One region of the Mesobacillus sp. AQ2 genome, then DNA from elsewhere that is predicted to be linked to it. Evidence: a T-box and tRNA genes for the amino acid it is inferred to sense, from the RefSeq annotation. Region 1 holds a T-box; the other holds one or more tRNA genes.
The links. The T-box of region 1 lies ahead of leuS (leucine--tRNA ligase). A T-box ahead of a tRNA ligase gene usually reads a tRNA of that ligase, here a tRNA-Leu.
Positions count from the first base shown of each region.

Region 1 (12,171 bases):
TTCCTTCCGACGGCATACTCCTCAAGAGCATTATATTTTGCTATGAACTTTGAAACAGCCAGCGGCACACCGGCTGTGGCGATGCTTATGAAAATTGTATATGGAATATAAGAGAACGAATATAGGGCGGTCCCATAATCTCCTACGATCGCAAAAAAGGGAATAACATAAAACAATCCCAGTACTTTGGATAAAATCGTGCCAATTGTCAGTATGAACGTCCCTCGTAATAGCTTAGATGACATATAATCCCTACTTTTCAATCTATAAAATAAAATCAGTTTACAAACTTGTATTTTACCATAAACACTATCCGGCACTATGATATTTATCAACGGATGCAGAAATTTCCTGCATTCCCTAGTTTACTCCTTCTTCAGTCTGACTGCCAGTTTTCAGGCTGAAGAGATTTGAATTTCTCAGTCATGGCAATGTTTTTAAAGTAAAGATGCATTATAATAAGAAAAGTGCGCAACTGCATTTATAAAAGTGAAACGAAAAGTTGGTGAAGCAATGAAATACGATGTAATCGTCCTTGGCGGCGGGCCTTCTGGCTTGATGGCTGCGATTGCTGCGGGCGAGAAAGGTGCAAAGGTGCTGCTGATCGATAAAGGGGACAAGCTCGGCCGAAAGCTGGCCATCTCCGGGGGCGGACGCTGCAATGTGACAAATCGCCTCCCTGTCGATGAAATCATTAAACATATACCCGGAAACGGGCGATTCCTATACAGTGCCCTTTCGATTTTCAGCAATGAGGATATCATTTCATTTTTTGAAGGGCTCGGAATCAAGCTGAAAGAAGAGGACCATGGCCGGATGTTCCCAGTCACAGATAAAGCCCAATCGGTTGTCGATGCTCTTTTATCAAAGCTAAGAGAGTTAAAAGTAGAAATTAAGACAAATACTCCTGTGGCCGATGTGCATTACAGGGACGGAAAAGTTGATTCAGTGGAATTAAAAAATGGAGACAGGATTTTAGCAGACAGCGTGATCATCGCAGTAGGCGGGAAATCCGTTCCCCATACCGGTTCGACTGGTGATGGATACGCCTGGGCGGAAAAAGCAGGCCACACCATCACCACCCTGTTCCCTACAGAAGTGCCCGTAACCTCTTCTGAACCCTTTATTAAGGAGAAGATTTTGCAGGGGCTTTCCTTGAGAGGGATTGCGCTCAGTGTCCTGAACCCTAAAGGAAAGGCGCTTATCACACACAAGATGGACATGATTTTCACCCATTTCGGAATCAGCGGCCCTGCCGTGCTTCGCTGCAGCCAGTTCGTCGTCAAAGCGATGCAAAAGTGGAATCTGAAAGAGATCGTCATGTCCCTGGACGCTCTTCCTGACATGAAGGAAGAAGAATTGTTCCAGGAAATCAATAAGTTGATAAAAGCTGAGCCAAAAAAAGCGCTGAAAAATCTGCTTAAGGGACTTTTGCCTGAACGCTATTTATTGTTCCTGTTTGAGCGGAATGAAATTGACCCAGCAATGCAGGGCGGACAGCTGGGACATGAAAAGATCAGGAACTTTGCGAGTTCGGTGAAACAATTCGAGTTCAAAGTCAACGGCACTCTGCCGCTTGATAAAGCATTCGTCACCGGCGGCGGCGTATCCGTCAAAGAAGTCGAGCCGCAAACAATGGCATCCAAGAAAGCAGAAGGACTATATTTCTGCGGGGAAATCCTCGATATCCACGGATATACAGGAGGCTACAATATCACATCCGCGCTAGTTACCGGAAGGCTCGCCGGAACCAATGCAGCTGGATTTGCGCTGGAGAAATAGATATCTGTATTTAGTGTCCACACGCACTTTACGTGGTGGACACTTTTTTTGTTTTTTTCTGTTTTTCTGTCCGTCATGGGAGTGATGACGGACACTTTTGTTCGGTTTCCACCAGCTTTTGGCCGTCATAGACTGGATGACGGACATTTTTGCTAGCTCTCCATCTATTTTTGTCCGTCATGGAGCTGATGACGGACACTTTTGTTCGGTCTCCATCAGCTTTTGTCCATCATGGCTTGGATGACGTACACTATTCCCCGTTAGTACCTTGTCACGAATCTTTTTCACATAAAAACAGAGCCTGATTCAAGGCTCAGGCTCTGTATACAATCATGGCTGAAAAACAGTAAATCTGCTCTTCATCCTCTTCTTCAGGTATGACCGCGACATTGTATTTAATGTCGAGCAGTTTTTTTTCATCTAGTTTTTCAAGAAACACGTTCATATCCTGTTCGAGATCTTTTTCATGCTCATGATCAAACACTCTGACCTGGATCAAGGTAATCTTCCTTCCTTTTTACCATCCATTCTGGCCAGATTTTCAGAATTTTATAATTATGGGCGCTTTGTTTCTCCGCCCCAGCTCATCATGCCGCCAACCATGTTACGGACTTTGTAGCCTTGCTCGTTCATGTAGTGGCAGACATTGCCGCTGCGTGCGCTTGAACGGCAGATGAAGATGTATTCCTTGTCCTTGTCGAATTCGTTCATTCTTTCAGGGATTTCGCCCATTGGGATGTGCTTGGCTCCAGGGATCATGCCGGATTCAACTTCGTCATGTTCACGTACGTCAACCATTTCAAGCTTTTCGCCTGCTTCCAGTTTCTTTTGAAGCTCTTCAGTTGAGATTGTTTCAATTTTATTCATAAGTCATTTCCTCCAATTTTCAATAAAATTTATCCTTATTATTCAAGGATCCAATACCATATTGTATTTTCCCCTATTTATTATATAAAAACTCTTTTTATAATACAAAGGAAAAACCTCATGGGGTATTTCAATTTTATAAAACAAAGGACCGCAAAAGCGATCCTTTGCAAAACGTATTAGTTAGCGACAATGTTGACAAGCTTTCCTGGTACTGCGATCACTTTGCGGACTGTCTTACCGTCGATTTGTTCTTTAACGGTATTATCGCCCATAGCAATCTGCTCAAGAGTCTCTCTGTTGGCATCGGCAGGTACCATCATTTTTGCTTTGATTTTGCCGTTCACCTGGACAACGATTTCGACTTCGTCATCAACAAGCTTGGCTTCATCATATGCTGGCCATGCTGCATAGGTGATAGACTCGCTGTGCCCAAGCTTTTCCCAAAGCTCTTCTGTGATATGCGGTGCAATCGGAGCAAGCATTTTCACAAATCCTTCTACATATCCCTTAGGAAGTTCCTCAGCTTTGTATGCTTCGTTGATGAAGACCATCATCTGTGAGATCGCTGTGTTGAAACGAAGTCCTTCATAGTCTTCTGTTACTTTTTTAACCGTCTGGTGGTAGACTTTTTCAAGGTTTTGGTTTTCCACATCCTTGATCTTCGAGCTCAGGCTTCCGTTTTCATCGACGAACAGGCGCCAGATACGGTCAAGGAATCGGCGTGATCCATCAAGTCCATTTGTTGACCATGCAATCGATGCCTCCAGCGGTCCCATGAACATTTCGTAAAGGCGAAGTGTATCCGCACCGTGGCTTCCGACGATTTCATCCGGGTTGACGACATTGCCTTTTGATTTACTCATTTTTTCATTATTTTCACCAAGGATCATCCCCTGGTTGAAAAGCTTCTGGAATGGCTCTTTCGTATGGACAACACCCACATCGTAAAGAACCTTGTGCCAGAAACGAGCGTAAAGCAAGTGAAGTACTGCGTGCTCCGCGCCTCCAATGTAAATATCGACAGGCAGCCATTGCTTTAATTTTTCTTCATCGGCAAGCGCCTGATCATTCTTCGGATCGATGTAGCGAAGGTAATACCAGCAGCTGCCAGCCCATTGCGGCATGGTGTTCGTTTCCCTGCGGCCCTTTTTGCCTGTTTCAGGGTCAACCACATTCACCCAGTCAGCGATATTGGCAAGCGGGGACTCGCCTGTGCCTGATGGCTTGATTTCAGTTGTTTTAGGAAGGACAAGTGGCAGCTGATCATCTGGAACTGCTGTCATTGTGCCATCTTCCCAGTGGATGATTGGAATCGGCTCACCCCAGTAACGCTGGCGGCTGAACAGCCAGTCGCGAAGGCGATATGTGACCTTCTTTGTACCAATGCCTTTTTCTTCAAGCCAGGCAATCATCTTGCTGATGGCATCTTCCTTATTCATGCCGTCAAGGAATTCAGAGTTTACATGATCACCGTCGCCAGTATAGGCTTCTTCCTGGACGTTTCCGCCGGCTACAACTTCCTTGATTTCCAACTCGAATTTTTTAGCAAACTCGTAGTCGCGCTCGTCATGCGCAGGAACTGCCATGATTGCGCCAGTTCCGTATGACGCAAGAACATAGTCTGCGATCCAGATTGGCATTTTTTCGCCGTTTGCTGGATTGATCGCATAAGCCCCGGTGAAGACTCCAGTTTTGTCTTTTGCTAAATCGGTACGCTCAAGATCGCTCTTGCTCTTGATTTCATCAATATATTTTTCTACTGCAGCTTTTTGTTCAGAAGTAGTGATTTTATCAACCAATTGATGCTCTGGTGCAAGCACCGCGTAAGTTGCGCCGAACAGTGTATCCGGACGGGTTGTGAAAACCGTGAATGTTCCCTCATGTCCTTCGATGTTGAAAGTGATTTCCGCACCTTCTGAACGGCCAATCCAGTTGCGTTGCATATCCTTCAGGCTCTCCGGCCAATCAAGTAAATCAAGATCCTCAAGAAGACGGTCTGCATACGCAGTAATCTTCAGCATCCATTGTCTCATCGGACGGCGTTCCACCGGATGTCCGCCGCGCTCGCTTTTACCATCGATTACTTCTTCGTTCGCTAAAACTGTTCCAAGTGCCGGGCACCAGTTAACAGCGACTTCGTCAATGTACGCTAGCCCTTTTTCATAAAGCTTAAGGAAAATCCACTGAGTCCACTTGTAGTATTCAGGGTCAGTCGTGTTGACTTCGCGGTCCCAGTCGTATGAAAAGCCTAATGCCTTGATCTGGCGGCGGAACGTGTTAATGTTCTTCTCCGTAAATTCTGCCGGGTCATTCCCTGTATCAAGTGCATACTGCTCTGCCGGCAGTCCGAATGCGTCCCAGCCCATTGGATGAAGGACGTTGAATCCCTGCATCCTTTTCATGCGGGAAAGGATGTCTGTTGCCGTATATCCTTCCGGGTGTCCAACGTGAAGGCCGGCACCTGATGGATACGGGAACATATCAAGCGCGTAAAACTTCTCTTTCCCTTTATCTTCAGTTGTTTTGAACGTTTTGTTCTGTTCCCAATAAGCTTGCCATTTTTTCTCGATTTCCTGATGGTTGAAACTCATCGTCATGTCCTCCTGTTTGGTTTCGATTTATTTTAGCGGATGAATTTTTGCAAATAAAAAACTCCCGCCCCTGTAAAAGGGACGAGAGGTTATGTATGATCTCCCGCGGTACCACCCAAATTAGTGTGTAACACTCGCTTCATTCATCCTTAACGCGGAAAACGGCAAACGCTACTTGTGTGTTCACGTCTGCGACTCAAAGGCGAGTTCATGATGGTCCCGTCTGGCTTGCACCAACCGCCAGCTCTCTTCCTCAGGTTTATCACCACTACTACTCCTTGTCGAAGTCTTTCATTATGATATAGGGATATTGTAATAAAATTCCCCTGCAGATGCAAGCAGGGAGGAAAATAAATGATTATAGAGAGTATTATACGAATAAGCCGGCTTGGCGGTGCGGGTCTTTATACCTGTTCATCATGCGAAAATTATATCCCCATATGGATAAGTGCCCATCTCTGCAAATTGAGATGGGCCTTCAAAGATCACTTCCCGGTTTGTGCAGCTTCCAATAGCAGGTCCACAATATGCACGCCTCTCATTCTCTCAGAGAGTCCTTCGCGCTCAACTCCAAGCTTCATCTGCAGCAGACATCCCGGGTTTGCGGTTACAATCGTCGTTGCTTGGGTGGCCTTTGCCTGAACCATTTTGGAATCTAGTAACTGCATGGACATTTCACTTTCGACAATATTATAGATTCCCGCCGAGCCACAGCAGCGGTCGGCATTCTGCATCTCGCGGAATTCTGCCCCTTTGATTGATTGCAGCAGCGTCCTGGGTGCTGAAGCTGTTTTCATCACATTGCGCAAGTGGCATGAATCCTGATACGTAATAGTTTGCGGCGGCAGTTCGAGCTTCACTTTTTCATGAAAACCGACCTCCATCAAAATCTGTGAGATATCCTTGATTTTATCCGTAAAAGCTTGTGCCCATTCCTTCCATTCCGGATCATCTTTAAGCAAGTGGTCATAGTCGATCAGGAAGGCGCCACAGCCTCCTGCATTCGTGATGATAAAATCGACTCCGGTATCCTCGAAGGCTTTAATGTTCCTCCTCGCAAGTGCTTTCGCATCTTCCTTTTCTCCGCTGTGTCCATGAAGCGCTCCGCAGCAGGCCTGATCCTTAGGGATGACAATTTCACATCCAGCGAGCTGCAAAAGCTTCATCGTCGCATTGTTAGTTTCGAGGAACATTGTATCCATCAGGCAGCCGCTGAAGAATGCGACCTTATGAATCTTCGGGCCGATTGGCTCAAGATGCTCTGGCCGATTTTTCATTTCCTTCATTGTCGGCACCTGAGGGAGTACTTTCTCCATCGTGGCGAGCGATTCAGGGAAAAGCTTCATCACTCCTGTGCTGCGTGCAACCTTCTGCAGACCGGAGCGCTGATAGAAGCCAATAAGGCCCGTCAGCCCCCTCATCCGCTCCTGGTGAGGAAAAAGTCCTTTGAAAACAGCTTTCCTGACCATTTTGACTGGCATTGAGAATTTCTTGTTTTGATTGACAATATCCCGGGCATCTTCAAGAAGATGTCCATAATTCACCCCGGACGGACAGACCGGTTCACATGCCCGGCAGCCGAGGCAAAGATCAAGTGACCGCTCAAAATCTTCATCAGGTTCGATAAGGCCATCGACTACTGCCTTCATTAAAGCGATGCGGCCCCTGGGAGAATGCGATTCTTGATAGCCAGATTCGATATAGGTGGGACAAGTCGGCAGGCAGAACCCGCAGCGCATGCAGTTCAATAGCTCATCCTGGTTCATCTTTTCCTGGAATTGTGTCTGGATTCTTTGCTGTTCCTGTACTGTTGTCATTTTGTTACCACCACTCGTTTCCTGCTGTCTTTCGCAAAAATCTTTCCGGGATTCATGATATTGTTTGGATCAAGTGCCATTTTCACAGCCTTCATTGCTGCGATCCCTTCTTTTCCCAGCTTAAGCTCGAGATACGGTGCTTTCATGACCCCGACTCCGTGCTCGCCCGTAATTGTACCGCCAAACTCGATTGCCTTCTCAAAAATTTCCGCAAATGCCTTCTCGACCCTTTCCATTTCCTCATGATTGCGTGAATCAGTCGGACATGTAGGATGAAGATTTCCATCTCCTGCATGGCCAAAAGTACAGATATCCAACTCATACTTTTTCGCGATTTCATTGATTGCATTGACCATTCTGGCAATCTCTGATCTTGGCACAGTGGCATCCTCCAAAATGGTCGTCGGCTTTAATCTGGCCAATGCAGATAGAGCACTCCTGCGCGCAGTCCTTAGTGCTTCCGCCTCAGCTTCAGATTGCGCCAGCTGCACAGACACAGCCTTTTCCTCTTTGCACACCTCGGCAATCCTGGCCATGTCACGCTCGACAACTTCAATCGGGCCATCCTGCTCGATTAATAGAACCGCTTCAACATCTGTTGGCAGCCCGATTTTGGCAAAATCCTCGACAACCCTTAAAGTCGGCTGATCAAGGAATTCCAGCGTAGCAGGGATGATTTTGCTCGCAATGATCTTTGATACCGATTTAGCTGCCGCTTCAAGATCTTGATATAGAGCAAGCATCGTTTGTTTTGTCTCAGGCATCGGAATCAATTTAAGGATAGCTTCAGTAATGATGCCAAGCGTACCCTCGGAACCGACGAGCAACCTGGTAAAATCATATCCCGCGACATCCTTTGCCAGTTTCCCTCCTGTACGGATGATATCCCCATTTGGCAGCACTGCTTCAAGACCGATTACGTAATCCCTCGTCACCCCATACTTCAATCCGCGCAGGCCGCCGGAATTTTCGTTGATATTGCCGCCGATGGTTGATATTTTCATAGAGCCAGGATCTGGAGGGAAAAACAGCCCTTTTGGTTCCACCGCATTGATTAAATCAAGCGTTACCACCCCGGGCTGGACGGTGGCAGTCAGATTCTCTTCATCCACCTCAAGGATTTTGTTCATGTGTTTAAAAAGAAGCACGATTCCGCCTTCTGTCGGGCAAGTGCCTGCGCAAAGATTCGTCCCGGATCCGCGAGGCACAATCGGAATTTTATATTCATTGCAAAGTTTAACAACCTCAGATATCTCCTGTTTGTTCCGCGGACTTACAACGGCATCCGGCATTGATTGAAAGTTAGGTGTTGCATCATATGAATAGACCAGCCGACCCGTTTTGGAATCATCAAAATTAGCAGCAGTTACGATTGTGATTATTTTTTCTTTCACTGTGTTTGGAAGCATGAAAGTTCCCCCTAAAATAGATAAATAAAGCCAGGCTTCTTTTCAAACTGAAAGAAGCCTGGAATTTTTCTTGTAAATTTTTCACTTATCTTTATGGAATCATCCAGGACAGGACGCTATTTTGCAGGAATGTAAGAATTCCGACCAGCGTCACAAGGAACAAACTGTGTTTGATCGTGAAGCGGAACAGTTCGGATTCTTTTCCAGCAAGACCTACTGCTGCACAGGCGACGGCAATCGACTGCGGCGAAATCATTTTTCCGGTTACACCTCCCGAAGAGTTCGCTGCCACAGCAAGGATCGGATCCATGCCAACGGAAGTCGCGGTGATTTTCTGCAGGTTTCCGAATAAAAGGTTAGCAGATGTATCAGAACCAGTGATGAAAACGCCAAGCCATCCAAGGAATGGAGAGAAGAATGGGAACAGGACAGCACCAGTTTTTGCAAGCGTCATGCCAAGTGTCGTGCTCATCCCGGAAGCATTTGTCACATAAGCGAATCCCACGACCGAACCGATGGTGATGACAGGATACTTTAATTCATTCAGCGTCTCTCCAAAGGTAGCAGCCCAGTTTTTCCAGGAGATGCCGACAACGAATTTAGTAAGTATAGCGGCGATCAAAATCGCTGTCCCTGCGGCTCCGAGTACCTCCAGTTTAAATACGGCAGCAATCGGGGCGCCTTCAGAATTGATGATTCTGTTATTCAAGAAAGGTACTTCCGGTGCATATGTCAGTGAATGTCCTAAAGAGTTGATTGCCTTTAAAATCGAATTTGTTCCTTCATAATGGCCTATCAGGGCAAGCTTGATGGAAGGGATGCCCCATACAGAAATGATTGCAGTCAAAATAAGGAATGGGGACCAGGCTTTGAAAACTTGTGCCCCCGTATTCTGCTGTTTTGTTTTTACTGGCAGATTAACAGCTGATGTGGCTGCCATTTCCTCTTCTGCATCAAATCTGAAAATAGTCTTTGGCTTCCAGAACTTGAGGAAGATTGCCAGCGCGAACAATGAAACAAGCGCTGATAAAATGTCAGGCAGCTCCGGTCCAAGGAAGTTTGATGCCACGTATTGCGTAAGTGCAAATGAAACTCCGGAAACGAGGACAGCTGGCATTACTTCCATTGCCCTTTTGAACCCTGCCATGATCACGACTAGGTAGAATGGGATAAAGACAGATAAGAATGGCAGCTGTCTGCCGACCATTTTTGAGATTTCCATCGCCGGAATGCCGGTAGGGCCTTCAACAGCAATAATCGGAATACCAATCGCACCAAATGCAACTGGTGCTGTGTTGGCGATCAGGCAAAGTCCTGCAGCGTAAAGCGGCCTAAAACCCAATCCCACCAAAAGAGCAGCCGAAATCGCTACCGGTGCTCCAAAGCCAGCGGCACCTTCAAGAAATGCCCCGAATGAGAACGCTACCAAAAGTGCCTGCAAGCGGCGGTCTTCTGTTATAGACAGTACTGAATTGCGGATAATGTCAAACTGGCCAGTTTTAACTGTCAGCTTGTACAAAAATACGGATGTAATGATGATCCAGCCAATCGGGAGGATACCATACACTGCCCCCTGTGAAGCTGACATCAAAGCCATTCCCGCAGGCATTTTAAAAGCAACAATTGCAATAAGCAAGGCAACAGCAAGTGTTGTCAGGCCCGCTATGTACCCCTTCATCTGTTTGATAGCAAGTGCCCAGAAGAAATATAAAATCGGAATCAGTGCGACGATTGCGGACAAGGCCAGGTTATCCCCTACCGCTGTGAAATTTTGTGTGAACGACATACTTTACCCCCTGCTTTGATGATTTTTCTTTTAAAAACATTTTCCAGCTTAAAGTCATCAAGTAATCGCTTACATAAAATGATAAGGTCATCTGATGACTAGGTCATTAACTAATTTGAATTATAGAATGGACTTTACAAAATTATCAATATATTTTTTGAAATTTAGTAAAATATAATCAGAAGCGAGTACGGTTCTTTAAATTGAAATTTCCCGCTTATAGTGATAAACAATATTACAGAGCTGAGGAAAAATTGTATAATGGGAGTCAAGAGAACGAACTTTGGAGGCTTTACTTTGCAATATAAAAGAATCAAACCTAAAAAGATATATGAAGAAGTTGCCGAAACAATCCATGGCATGATCAGGTCTGGACAACTGAAACCAGGCGATAAACTGGATTCGGTCCAGCAGCTGGCTGAGAATTTCCATGTAGGGCGCTCTGCCATCAGGGAAGCATTGAGTGCCTTAAGGGCTATGGGACTCATTGAAATAAAGCAAGGAGAAGGGACATATGTCAGGGAATTTGAAACTGAACAAATCAGCTTCCCCCTTTCCACTGCTATACTGATGAATGTCCATGATACGGCGCATCTTCTGGAAGTGAGGAAGATCCTGGAAGCCGGCACTGTTTTTTCAGCAGCAAAAAAACGGACTGAAAAGCAGCTGCAGACAATGAGAGAGGCGCTGGATGAAATGAAACGTGCTAACGGCGATGAGGAGCTTGGAGAAAAAGCGGATCTGCAATTCCATATGGCGATTGCCGAAAGTTCGCATAATCCGCTGCTGATCAGCTTGATGAACCATGTTTCCGGCTTGATGGGCGAGACGATGAAAGAAACACGCCGGCTCTGGCTTTACTCGAAACAAACAACGACCGCACGGCTTCATGATGAGCATTATGCCATCTACGAGGCAATACATGCGCAGGATTCCGAAGAGGCAAGGAATTTGATGCTAAACCATATCGAGAGTGTGGAAGACATTCTCCATAAATACATTAACCAGGCAAAAACAAAACCAACACTCTAACCACATTTCTCACCTGGAAGTGTGGTTTTTATTTTATGATTAAAATTCAATCTTTCACACAAAATTTTCTGAAACCCCTTTCATAGAGAGATATTTTTGTAGTACTATTAATTTCAAATACAGTATTCAGGTCATCAGATGACCTGTTAATTATCATTCAGGAAAGAGGTTGGACAATGAAGGTAACCCTTTTTGCTACTTGTTTGGTCGATATGTTCCAAAGCAGTGCGGGCAAAGCAACAGTCGAACTGCTGGAGCGGCTTGGCTGTGAAATCGATTTTCCGGAATCACAGGTTTGCTGCGGTCAGCCAGCCTATAACAGTGGATATGTGAAAGAAGCAAAAGAAGCAATGAAATCTATGATCGATACATTTATTGATGCTGAATACGTCGTATCCCCTTCCGGTTCATGCATTACCATGTTCCGTGAATATCCTCATGTCTTCAAGGGAGATCCCGTTTGGGAACCAAAAGCGAAGAAACTTGCGGCCAAATCCTATGAATTGACGCAATTCATTGTAAATGTCTTAAAGATTGAAGATGTCGGGGCCAGCTTTGAAGGCAAGGTTACCTATCATACATCCTGCCACATGACGAGATTGTTAGGTGTCAAAAAAGCCCCTATGATTCTATTAAGCAATGTCAAGGGCCTCGAGTTCACAGAACTTCCGGGCAAGGAGCAATGCTGCGGCTTCGGCGGGACCTTCTCCGTCAAAATGGCCCAGATTTCCGAGCAAATGGTTGATGAAAAGGTTCGGCATGTAGAAGAAACGGGTGCCGAATATTTGATCGGAGCTGATGCTGGCTGCCTGATGAACATTGGAGGCCGCATCGAAAGACAAGGAAAACCAATCAAGGTGCTTCATATAGCAGAAATATTGAAC
Region 1 covers NZ_CP126080.1:3,703,375-3,715,545, forward strand. Annotated here, with positions in the region: gene QNH36_RS18625 (putative polysaccharide biosynthesis protein) at 1-245, opposite strand, end outside; gene QNH36_RS18630 (BaiN/RdsA family NAD(P)/FAD-dependent oxidoreductase) at 514-1,782, shown strand; gene QNH36_RS18635 (sporulation protein Cse60) at 2,096-2,281, opposite strand; gene QNH36_RS18640 (rhodanese-like domain-containing protein) at 2,338-2,649, opposite strand; gene leuS (leucine--tRNA ligase) at 2,829-5,243, opposite strand; T-box leader at 5,318-5,537, opposite strand; gene QNH36_RS18650 ((Fe-S)-binding protein) at 5,729-7,060, opposite strand; gene glcD (glycolate oxidase subunit GlcD) at 7,057-8,469, opposite strand; gene QNH36_RS18660 (L-lactate permease) at 8,561-10,255, opposite strand; gene QNH36_RS18665 (FadR/GntR family transcriptional regulator) at 10,553-11,287, shown strand; gene QNH36_RS18670 ((Fe-S)-binding protein) at 11,464-12,171, shown strand, end outside.

Region 2 (12,171 bases), 770 kb from region 1:
AACGAGATATCCTGCGAGGAATCCAGCTACCAAACCGCCAAGGAAGCCGCCGCCCCCTGTTGCTGCAAGCACACCGCCAACCATACCAGGAGCAAATCCAGGTCTGTCAGCAATACTTAGAGCAATGAAACCAGCAAGAATAGGTACCAGCAATCCAAATGCTCCTGCTCCTCCGCCAATATCCATCAGGGCCTTGGCAATTGGATGATAGGATGGATCCTCAGGATTGAAGGCATTATAGCCAAACATGAAGGAGATCGCGATCAGGATACCGCCTCCGACAACAAATGGAAGCATATTTGAAACACCATTCATCAAATGCTTATAGATTCCGCCTCGGCTTTCTTTCTTTTCTGCCGGCGCATTGCCTGTCGACTTATAAAGTGGCGCATCCTTCTTAACCGCTTTTTCAATCAGATCTTTTGGTCTGCGGATTCCGTCGGCAACTGGTACATCGATCAATGGCTTGCCTGTGAACCTTTCCATATCAACTTTTGTATCGGCAGCGATAATGACAGCCTCTGCTCTTTCAATGTCTTCCGGCGTCAAGACATTTTTGGCGCCTCCTGACCCATTCGTTTCTACCTTGATGTCTACGCCCATTTCAGCCGCTTTCGCTTTTAACGAATCCGCTGCCATGTACGTGTGGGCAATCCCCGTTGGGCAAGCAGTAACTGCGACGATGTATTTTTTATTTCCCTCTACAGATTCCTCTTCTTTTTCTTCCTGGTCATAACTGTCAATGATACCAATGACTTCATCGGCTGACTGTGCAGCCATCAGCTTCTCACGTGCATCTGCCTTCATTAAGATGGTCGATAGTCGTGCCAGTGCCTCCAGATGTGTGTTATTTGCACCTTCCGGGGCTGCAATCATGAAAAATAGATGTGCCGGCTGCCCATCAAGAGATTCATAGTCGATCCCTGACTCTGAGCGGCCAAATACGATGGCAGCGTCTTTCACAACTCGAGTTTTTGCATGTGGTATAGCGATCCCATCCCCAACACCTGTTGTGCTTTGTTTTTCGCGATTCAAAATAGCTTCCTTGAATATCTCCTGGTCTGAGATTTTACCGGCTGCATCAAGTACCCCGACAAGTTCATTGACAGCATCGTGCTTTGATTTGGCAGTCATGGATAAAAGAATAGTTTCTCTTGTCAGCAATTCTGTGATTCTCATTGTTCTCCCCCTCACTGGTATTCGTGAATTTCCACTTCTGGAAGAAGTGTCTCTATTTTTCCAGGTGTACATAGCCCGATTGAAAAGGCTGTTGCGCTGCCTGATGCCACACTGAAACGGAAAGCCTCTTTGCAGTCACTACTTTTTAAGAACTGTGCCATGAAGCCTGCCACCATCGAATCGCCTGCTCCCACAGAGCTTTTGACTTCCCCTTGTGGAACGGTCGCATAAAAGGCTTCTGTTTCACTGATATAGACAGCACCCTTTTCAGCAAGAGAAACAATGACGTTTTTTGCTCCTGCCTCTACGAGTTTTTTTCCATATACAATGGCATCCTCCGCTCCTGATATCTCTCTGTCGAAAAACTGTCCCAATTCGTGATGGTTTGGTTTAATCAGAAAAGGCTTATATTCGAGCACAGTTTTAAGCAAATCACCTTCTGCATCAATGACTACTTCTGCCCCGTTTTTTTTACAGATCCGGACGATATCCTGATAAATCGTTTGAGGCATGCTTGATGGAATACTTCCAGCAAGGATCAGATAATCATCTTTTCCAAGCTGTTGGATTTTTTCTTTCAATAATCCGATTGCAAGAGAGGATATTTCCGGGCCCCTTGCATTGATTTCGGTTTCTTTTCCGGCCTTCAGTTTGATATTGATCCTTGTATCCCCCTCGACTTTGACAAAACCCGTATAAATGCCCTCCCTATTGAGGAACTCTTCAACGTATTTGCCTGTAAAGCCTCCCAAAAAGCCAGTTGCTTTGCTCTCGATTCCTAGTGAGCGCAGGACCCTTGAAACATTGATGCCTTTTCCGCCAGGAAGTTTTGTTTCATGGGAAGTTCTATTTAAAGTTCCAAGTACAATCTCGCCTGCTTCGACGATATAATCGACAGATGGATTAAGTGTCAGCGTATAGATCATGGTGTCACAACCTTTATTGAAGTTTTGCTGGTATATTGTCCTTTTGTCTCTTCCTCAAGAATATTGGTAATAATTCCAGCTTCATGCAAATCGGCTATTTTAGCAAAAGTGATTTCCGAGAATTTACTGTCATCTGCCAGTACATATGCTTCACGCGATAATGAAATCGCTTTGGATTTGATCATCGCTTCCTCCTGGTCAGGTGTTGTAAAGCCAGAATGAGGATGAATGCCATTAACCCCAAGGAAACATTTATCAAAACGGTATTGTTCCAGACTGGCCAATGCTCCTCTTCCAATCACTGCATTTGTCTTTGGCTTCGCATAACCTCCGATGACATAGGTTTCAATATTCCTTTCCATCAGGGCCGGCAAATGCATGAATCCGTTGGTAACAACTACTATATCCTTCACAGGCAGGAAAGGGATCATTTCCTTGATTGTCGAGCCTGCATCCAGATAAATACTGTCACCTTCTTCTACCAGACTTGCAGCATACTGGGCGATTTGCCTTTTTTCATGAAGGTTTTTGGAGGATTTCTCATTCATGCTTGGTTCTTGAAGTTTCCCCCTCAGTCTTGCAGCACCTCCATGTACCCTCTTCAGGAATTCACCCTCTTCAAGGACTGTCAGGTCCCGACGTATAGTGGACTCGGAAGCTTCTGTTATATCAACAAGTTCTTGAATTTTCACGATTGGTTTCTCTTTTATGAGCTGTAATATGAGCTGGTGGCGCTCAGGTGTTAACATGAGCCATTCCTCCTAAATTGCTTCGTAAGTCCATCATAATGTAATCGATTTCAAAAATCAATCATTTTCTTTCAAAACCAATCATAATTGAGCAGTTTCTCAAGATTATTGATTGGTTTTGAATGTTTTCATAAAAATAACCTCTTTTAAAAGAGGTTATAAACATATTATTTTATTAAAATAAAGCTTTGATGCCCTGGTAAGCACTGCTGATCGATATGTTGAATCCCGTGAGGAAGCATTTAAATAAAGACTCTCTCCCGCTGCTGAAGGCAAGATGGATATCATTTGCCTTCAGCAAGCATTCAATGCCCGAATAAATGAGTACGAAACCGCCAAAAAACCACAGAAATATTTGGATGAGAGGCATGTCCAAAAAATTCACAAGCCCAAGAATGATAAGAAGAATTAAAATGGCATCAGCAATCATCGATCCTGTACCAACAATCCATGCATGCCAGAACCCAATTTTGATTACCTTATCCAGCCTGGCTGAATTCACCGGTCCAATGCCCAAGTTGTCGTCTTCCACCACAAATAAATTATGCAAATTTTATATGCGCAGGTTGAAAAATAATACAAATTGCACCAGATTTCCTAAAAATATAAATTGAAATCAATTATTTTTATGATATAATTCTTTTATAACTAATTCGCGGGTGTGGCGGAATCGGCAGACGCGCTAGATTCAGGTTCTAGTGGTGGCAACACCGTGGAGGTTCAAGTCCTCTCATCCGCATACAGAAAAGGTGCCTTTTAAGAGGGCACTTTTTTTGTGATTTCAACCAGTTTTAAGTAAAGCTCGTTTGTGTGGTATATGATAAAGATTTGATTGACCATCCTGCGGAAGAGGGATCTTGACTGCCTTGGCTCCTAAACCTTCAAACCTGTCAAAATCATGGGGCCTTCTTGACAGCTTTGGCTCTTCTATCTGCAAACCTGTCAAAATTATGGGGCTTTCTTGACAACTTTAGCCCCTCTGCCTGCAAACCTGTCAAAATCATGGGGCTTTCTTGACAGCTTTAGCTCCTCTTTCTGCAAACCTGTCAAAATTATGGGGCTTTCTTGACAGCTTTAACCCCTCTGCCTGCAAACCTGTCAAAATTATGGGGCTTTCTTGACAGCTTTAACCCCTCTGCCTGCAAACCTGTCAAAATAACGGGGCTTTTTTGACAGCTATGGCTTCTCTACCTTCAAACCTGTCAAAATCATGGGACTTTCTTGACAACTTTAGCCCCTCTGCCTGCAAACCTGTCAAAATAACGGGGCTTTTTTGACAGCTATGGCTTCTCTACCTTCAAACCTGTCAAAATCATGGGACTTTCTTGACAGCTTTAGCCCCTCTGCCTGCAAACCTGTCAAAATAACGGGGCTTTTTTGACAGCTATGGCTTCTCTACCTTCAAACCTGTCAAAATCATGGGACTTTCTTGACAGCTTTAGCCCCTCTGCCTGCAAACCTGTCAAAATTTTGGTGCTTTTTTGACAGCTTTAGATCCTCTGCCTGCAAACCTGTCAAAATCATGGGGCTTTCTTGACAACTTTAGCCCTTCTGCCTGCAAACCTGTCAAAATACTAACCCTTTCTTGACAGCTTCACCTTCTCCACCTATAAAACTGTCAAATTAAAAGCGTTTTTCTGGCAGCCTGGGCCACTACATCTCAAAATCCTTCTGAATCAACTATATTATTGAGTTCGCTTCATCTTCCAGAATAAAAAAAACAGCCTGGATGAAACCCAGGCTGTTTGTACCATTGGTTAACCGATCAGATTTTGACTATGGTTATTGACCACTTCGAGTACTTTGGTCGTTTCCTCCATATCACTTTTGCAAATCGGGCAAGCGGGGACATTGCTGCTTTTAAAGTTGTCACGAACCCAGCAATTGCAATCATCAGAAGTACATACCCATATTTTCGTTTCTGCTGTGACGATTTCTTCAGGCGGTTTTCTTCCAAATGCCAATTTCCTCACGCTCCTATCGTTTTAGTCACGGTTTTTTCTCTTAGATGCCTGTTTGCAGGATCCCGAAATTCATCCTGGAACCAACTCCATTCGAGAAAAACCTCATCATCGTTCGATTGATAAAAAAATTCATTTATTATAAAAAGCCGGCAATTGATACTTTTTATAATAAATGAATGGTCCGAAAGTTGATATCTATTCCATTTTACCACACTTTCTTATTTTTACCAAAAGTGACACCCTGATGTTCCCGAACAACAATAAATAGTATATTCATTTCCCAATTTTTTATTTAGAAAGGCAAAATTTTATTTGTTTTTTAACAAAAAGGGTTGTACACCATCCTTTGCCTGAATAGAAATAGTACAAGCAAATCATGCCTTGGCTATTGGGGGTTTCTTAAAATTGAGTGTCTTCCTGGGTTACATTTTCCTTGGTCTGTCACTTGCCGCGCCTATTGGCCCTGTCAATGCGGCACAAATGGACAAAGGGATCAAGAGCGGCTTCATACAGGCATGGCTTTTTGGCCTTGGTGCCTTGACAGCCGATATTATCTATATGCTTACTGTCTATCTTGGGGTTGTTAAGTATCTTGAAACTCCATTCATGCAGTCTTTCCTCTGGCTGTTCGGATTCTTTGTCTTGTTGTACACAGGTATCGAGACAATTATCAATTCTGGAAAAATCATGATGGATCATCGAGAAGGAGACTCAATTATAAAGTCTTTTTTCTCCGGTTTCATAATGTCAATTTCTAATCCGCTGACCATGTTATTCTGGTTAGGAATTTACGGCTCTGTCCTTGCAAAAACTGCTTCCTCCTATGGAACCGGTGAACTTGTTATATACAGCTTCGGCATCATTCTCGGACTCCTTATGTGGGATATTGTGATGGCCGCTATTTCTAGCAGCTTCCGCAAGCTGCTCACATCAAGACTATTGACCTTCATTTCCCTTATATCAGGGGTTTCTCTGATTGGATTTGCATTTTATTTTGGATATCAAGCGCTGAAGCTGTTTCTGTGATTTTTTTGATTGGTTGTTCTAAGTGAGGTTTTTCCTTGATTGTTTATGGGGATTTCGATATATAATAGAAAGGACAAAACCAAAAGGATGAGACGTACATGAAGATTACCGGACATACCGTCGAACTCCTCGAAGATCCATTCGGACTTCTGACAGGAGATAGATATGAGTATTTTTTAAATATTGAAGTGGATGAAGACGATGAGCTTTATACTGATAAAGGGCTGCTTTTGAAGGTCCTGTTTCTCGTGGACGAGAACAACAGCCGAATTCTCCAAAGCTACTTCATTGAACAGGAAACTGAAACGGTTCTCGATTTTGAACTTGAGGATGATGAAGCAGAGCTGGTAAAAGCGTATTGTGAACAACACTTACAGGCTGATGAAGAAACCGAAACCGAACAGGAATAAACGAAAAGAAGAGCAGGAAAACCCTGCTCTTCTTTTTTATACCTCTACTGACTTGCCTTCCTCAAGTATATGAAAAAGAAGATGGGCAAGGTGCTGAACAGGGCCAAGTTCTCCCTCTTCTTCGTTCAGTTCTTCCGTGAATTCTAGGTCATTCAGGTACAATGCAGAAAATTCATAGAAATCCTTGAGGTCAAATCCATAGCAATTTGAAGGCTCTTCACTGCCATCCTCATATTGGAGCATTAGATAGGATTCCTCGCCATCCTTATCTTCTGCATCAAAGAAAACAAAGAAACCTATATTTGTGTCCAAATCAAAAAGGTGACGTGTGCCCCCTTCAGTCGCTTGGTCGTAATCTTCACTGCTCAATTTTTGGACCTTCATCGTTTCTACCTGATCTTCTGCATGAAATTTGACTTCAAATATTTTCAAGAGAAATTACACTCCATTCTGATTTTATTGCTTATCTTCAAAAAAGATATGCTTTGCTTCGATTTTTTCCCCGATTGTCAGGATACCATAGGAAAATTCCTTCTGTCTTCTTTTATCTGTTGGAGATCCGGGATTAAAGATGATCACTCCGTTATTTTCCTTTAAGACGGGAATATGTGAATGGCCATAAATGATGCAATCAACGGCATCATCGGCAAATGCATCTATTGCCCTTTTTTCTGTCGTTTTCCCTGTGCCGTGTCCATGGACAATCCCTATACGGAAATCCCCCGCAATGAACAGTTCTTTTGATTTGAGAAGGCTTTTAAGTTCCGGACCATCCACATTGCCGGTTACCCCGATGGCCGGTGCATATTGTTTCAGTTCATGATAAAGTTCGATCGTTTGCCAGTCTCCGGCATGGATGATGAAACTACAATCTTCCAGGTCACGCTTCAGTATTGTCGGCAGATGCTTCGCCTTCCTCGGCATATGAGTGTCGGAAACGACAACAACTTTCATGGTGTAACAAACCCCTCCCGCCTGCTTTTCCCTGTTATGTTACCCTGTGTGAACCGGTTTAACCTTTATACTTGGTTACATTAAAATAATCATTTGTTTTGTTATACTGATTGACCTCAATATCAAGGTCGTGGAAAAAACGGTGAAGATGAACCAGGACCTTCTTATCTTTGCTGCCGTCCTGGATCGTTTTTGAATAGTTGGCGATCGTTTCAAAATCAGACTGAAGAGAAGCATTTTCAGTTTCTACTGTGGATATCACCGATATAATTTCCCCTGCGATCTTCCTTTGTTCTTCCCAGTCAACTTTGTCGATCCTTCCCCAGCCAAGGGTATCATTATATTTTTTGTGAAAATCAGAAATAAACCTCCCGACAGATGAGTAGCCAGTGTTATCTGATCCTTCCTGGAACACCGCAACAGTCTGTCCCTTCCCCTGATCGCTTGTATTGCTGCTGTTCATGATAAGATTGCCGCTGCCGTTTTCCCATATTGAATAGCCAGCATACAATCCGAAAGCCAGCAAGAACAGACTGGCAGGTAAGATCATGAGTTTCCATCTATTTTTTTTCTTTTCCATCTGTCAGCCCCCTATGTCCCCTATTTCAACTCAAACTGAATCCGCCCTTCATATATAATTAGACAGCAGTCAGCTGATTCCCTGCAAGAAAACACCATGTAACGACCAGCAGGCGTGCGCAAAAAAAATATCCCGGCATACTTAGCTCCGGGATATTTCTATGAATAGGAGAACAAACTCATTGTATTACTTTGCTGCTTCATCCCAAGTGCTATAAAGCCCTATAACCCTGCACTTGATTTTGCCAGAGGGAAGTGAGAGAATCGTTTCTTCTCCTACTTTTAAACTGATTAGTTTTTGGGCAACGGGGGCATCATAGTAAATTTTATTTTCATCAATATTTGATTCTCCATAACCGACGATTTCATAGGTTTCTTCTTCTGAATCAGCCGGATACTCAAATAAACACTTTACGATTGAACCGATCGCAACTTCCTTTGTATTTCTCTCCTTAAACTCAATTAATTCAGCCGTCTTGTACGTTTGTTGTATTTCGTTCAAACGGTCCATTAATATCCGCTCATCTTGTTCTAACTTATGAAAATTGGGATTAGCCAGTTTATCATCCCCGCAAGCATTGAAGGCAATATTTTTATCCATACGTACTTGCTTTAATTCTTGTTCCAGCCTTGCTATTTGCTGCAAAATCAATTGCTCTCCCGATGGGGTGATCTTAACTGCCATGTTACTCTCCTTTTAACTGCAAAATTTTTATTCGCTAATCTTACCATATGCCATGATATATTGCTTGATTAATGTATCCAGAAGACGATGGAGATCCATAAATCCGTAACCCAGTGCTGCCGCACGAGAAGTGTCGATCGACCATGACCCAGGTAAAGCATATGGTGACATAATGTCCGAAGGAGGATTTTTATCAACGATTGCTTCTTTTCCAGTCAGCAATTCTATTTTATCGATCAGTTCTTGCAGACTGATGTCCCCTGCAGAACCTGGGTTAATTGGACCGGTATAATCTGACTTTCCGATGTTCACCAGGAAATTTGCAGCTTCAGCTGCCTCGATAAAACTGTAGCGCATTTCAGGTTGCGGAATACCAATCGCCTGGCCTGAAAGTATTTTATCGACATGGAACTTCAAACGCTCTGTGTAATCATCTTCAGAAACGACAATCGGGAACCGGGAAGAGCCGGTCTCAAATTGGCCTAGCTGGTGGAACACAGCTTCAGAGGCACGCTTCGCCTCTTTGTAACCTTCATAACCAGGGTACTCCCTGCGCCCTTTGTATTTGATCGGATATGTAAATGGATTGAAATCCTCTTCCTTATGGAGCGTGCCGAATTCATAGACAGCCTGGGAAGAAGTGAAAATATATCGACCCACACGTCCACATAACAATTCTGAAGTATCTCTTGCTTCTGTTGGCGAAAAACACGATTGGTCATAGACAAGATCCCACTCCTTTCCTTTGAAGGCTTCTGCCAGTGTCTCTTTCTTTTCCCGATCAATCCTAAGCCGGTTCACTTTATCACCAAAAGGATCTGCTTTAGTTCCTCTCGTGGCGATGGTAACTTCATTACCATGGTCAATCAGCATTTCGACCAGCTTTTTCCCAAAATACTGGGTTCCTCCCAGGACAAGTACCTTATTCATTATAAACCCCCCTCTTCTTTATTCTTTTTATTCTTCTTTTATCGGGGATTTTCCTTTTTCATTTAAATACAAGATAAAAACCGGCCATCATAAAAGGTGGCCGGCATAAGTTGATTCCAAGTTCTATCAGGCTTGTTTCTTTTCCTTTGCTTTTGGTTTTGCAGCTGTCTTCTTTTTCTTTGCGGCTGCAGGTTCTTTCTTTTTCTCAGGCTTCGTCCGGTCAATAGAAGCCTGCAGCGCTGCCATAAGATCTGTCACATTGGATACTGGCTCTTTTTCTGTTGGTGTAACCAGCTCTTTGCCTGTGCGCTTTGCTTCGATCAATTCTAATAATGCTGTCCGATAATCGTCTTTATATTTATCTGGTTCAAATTCGGTGGTCAACTGATCAATGAGCATAATGGCTGTTTCCAGCTCTTTTTCGGTCACCTTGTCATCTGCAGGGACGTTTGGTACGTCAACGGTTTTCCTGACTTCATCGGGAAAATGGATCGTTTCCATGACCAGTGTGTTATCATAGACCCTTATTACAGCCAATTGCTCTTTGGCGCGGATCATGATTTTGGCAATGCCCACCTTCTGTGATTCCTCAAGTGCCTTTCTTAACAAGGAATAGGCTTTTCCGCCGCTTTCATTTGGCGAGATAAAATAGCTTCGCTGATAGTAAATCGGATCGATTTCGGACATTTTCACAAAATCAATAATTTCGACGGCCTTGTCTTCGTTTTCTTTCCTCAATGCTTCCAAATCTTCCTCTTCAAGGATGACAAACTTCCCTTTCGTGTACTCATATGCTTTGACAATGTCTTCATTCTTTACTTCTTTATCACAAACCGGACATGTTTTTTCGTATTTAATCGGCGAGTGGCATTCTTTATGAAGTGTCCGAAGCTTGATGTCCTTATCTTCTGTTGCAGCATGAAGCTTGATTGGGATATTAACGAGACCGAAGCTGATGCTCCCTTTCCAAATAGTATGCATGGCGTTCTCCACCTTATCGTTTTATTACTAATTTGCTTTAGAATTCAATGAATCATTCCTTAAAACATTTGCCAGCGTACTAGTTTGCACTCAATCAGGAACACTATAAATATGACCGAGGAAAGGATGGGAAAAATGCTGAAACCGATGCTCCCAACACTTGCATTTGAAGCACCCCGGGGAGATGGATGGCGTTACGAAGTCAAATATGATGGTTTTCGTGCGCTGTTGACATGGGATCATGAATTGGAATTGACAAGCAGGAATGGAAAGGCGCTGCTGCCTTTGTTTCCGGAAATCGCTGACTTTCTGCTGGGTAATAAGGAGAAGTTCGCGCCCTATTTACCGCTGACTTTTGACGCTGAACTAGTTTACCTGGAAAACCCGTTCAAGGCGAACTTCGGAGCCATCCAAATCAGGGGGAGAATGAGATCCCAGGACAGAATCAGGACAGAATCAGCGAGGAATCCTTGCAGGCTGATGGTTTTTGACCTTCTTAAAATAAAAGGCAAAAGTTTGGAGGCTGAAAGTTACCAAGACAGGCGCAATCAGCTCAGCACTTTATTCACTGAACTTGAGTTGCCTCAATCCCCAAACCCTAAATATCCGGACCTTTTACAGCTTGTCGGCAGTGAAAAAAATCTGGATAGCGTATGGGAAAAAGTTGTCATTTATGATGGAGAGGGAATCATTGCGAAGCAAGCCAATAGCAAATGGGAGGAAGGAAAGCGTACAGAGACATGGATAAAAACAAAAAACTGGAAATATGTATCCTGTTTTGTGACTGCATATGAAAAATCGAATGGTTATTTTTATATCTCTGTTTATAAAGGAGGGGAATTATACCAAATAGGCCTGGTGATCTTTGGATTTAAGCCTGAGGAAAAAAATGCCCTTCATCAGATCATCAAGCAGAACAAAAGCGGAGAAGACCACCAATTCATCTATGTAGAGCCCGCGATTTGTCTGGAGGTAAAATACCTTGAAGTTTATGAGGATCAGCTTCGTGAGCCTCATTTCCATCAATTCAGGTTTGATTTAACTCCATCTGCCTGTACGTATGATAAATTCGTTCTCCAGCAAAAGAACTTGCCCCCGGATATCGAAATCACGCATCCTGACAAGCCGCTTTGGGAAGATCCGCGAATCCAAAAGATTGACTATATCCATTATTTGAGGGAAATCTCGCCCTATATGCTCCCTTTCCTTCAAGACAGGCATTTGACGGTGATCCGTTTTCCGCATGGCATGTTTGGAGAAGCCTTTTACCAAAAAAACGTTCCTGACTATGCACCGGAATTTGTTCAAACCTCAAAATGGGAAGGCATTGAATATATTGTCTGCAATAATATGAAGACCCTTTTATGGCTGGGGAACCAAATTGCAGTTGAATTTCACATTCCTTTTGAGACAATCAATAGCAAAGGACCAGAGGAAATAGTCTTTGACCTTGACCCTCCATCCAGGGAATATTTTCATCTGGCAATTAAAGCTGCGATTGATATTAAGGAAGTTCTTGATGAATTGAAGCTGATCAGTTTTATAAAAACATCTGGCAACAAGGGGCTGCAGATTTACGTTCCGCTTCCTACAAATGTATACAGCTATCATGATACAAGATTGTTCACCGCATTTATCGCGAACTATCTCGTCTCAAAGGATCCTGATTCTTTTACGATTGAGAGGCTGAAAAAAAACAGGGGAAATAGGCTGTATGTGGATTATATACAGCATGCTGAGGGTAAAACGATTGTCAGCCCCTATTCCGCCCGCGGAAAATCTCATGCA
Region 2 covers NZ_CP126080.1:2,928,769-2,940,939, forward strand. Annotated here, with positions in the region: gene QNH36_RS14685 (PTS fructose transporter subunit IIABC) at 1-1,179, opposite strand, end outside; gene pfkB (1-phosphofructokinase) at 1,191-2,105, opposite strand; gene QNH36_RS14695 (DeoR/GlpR family DNA-binding transcription regulator) at 2,102-2,854, opposite strand; gene QNH36_RS14700 (LysE family transporter) at 3,030-3,371, opposite strand; tRNA gene QNH36_RS14705 (tRNA-Leu) at 3,510-3,593, shown strand; gene QNH36_RS14710 (cold-shock protein) at 4,612-4,818, opposite strand; gene QNH36_RS14715 (LysE family transporter) at 5,224-5,844, shown strand; gene QNH36_RS14720 (DUF6509 family protein) at 5,943-6,254, shown strand; gene QNH36_RS14725 (cytosolic protein) at 6,291-6,686, opposite strand; gene QNH36_RS14730 (metallophosphoesterase family protein) at 6,711-7,208, opposite strand; gene QNH36_RS14735 (hypothetical protein) at 7,267-7,788, opposite strand; gene QNH36_RS14740 (GreA/GreB family elongation factor) at 7,975-8,472, opposite strand; gene QNH36_RS14745 (NAD-dependent epimerase/dehydratase family protein) at 8,500-9,402, opposite strand; gene ku (non-homologous end joining protein Ku) at 9,529-10,383, opposite strand; gene QNH36_RS14755 (DNA ligase D) at 10,522-12,171, shown strand, end outside.
Region 2: it has a tRNA-Leu gene. The T-box ahead of leuS (leucine--tRNA ligase) is inferred to sense a tRNA for this amino acid. The anticodon was not compared.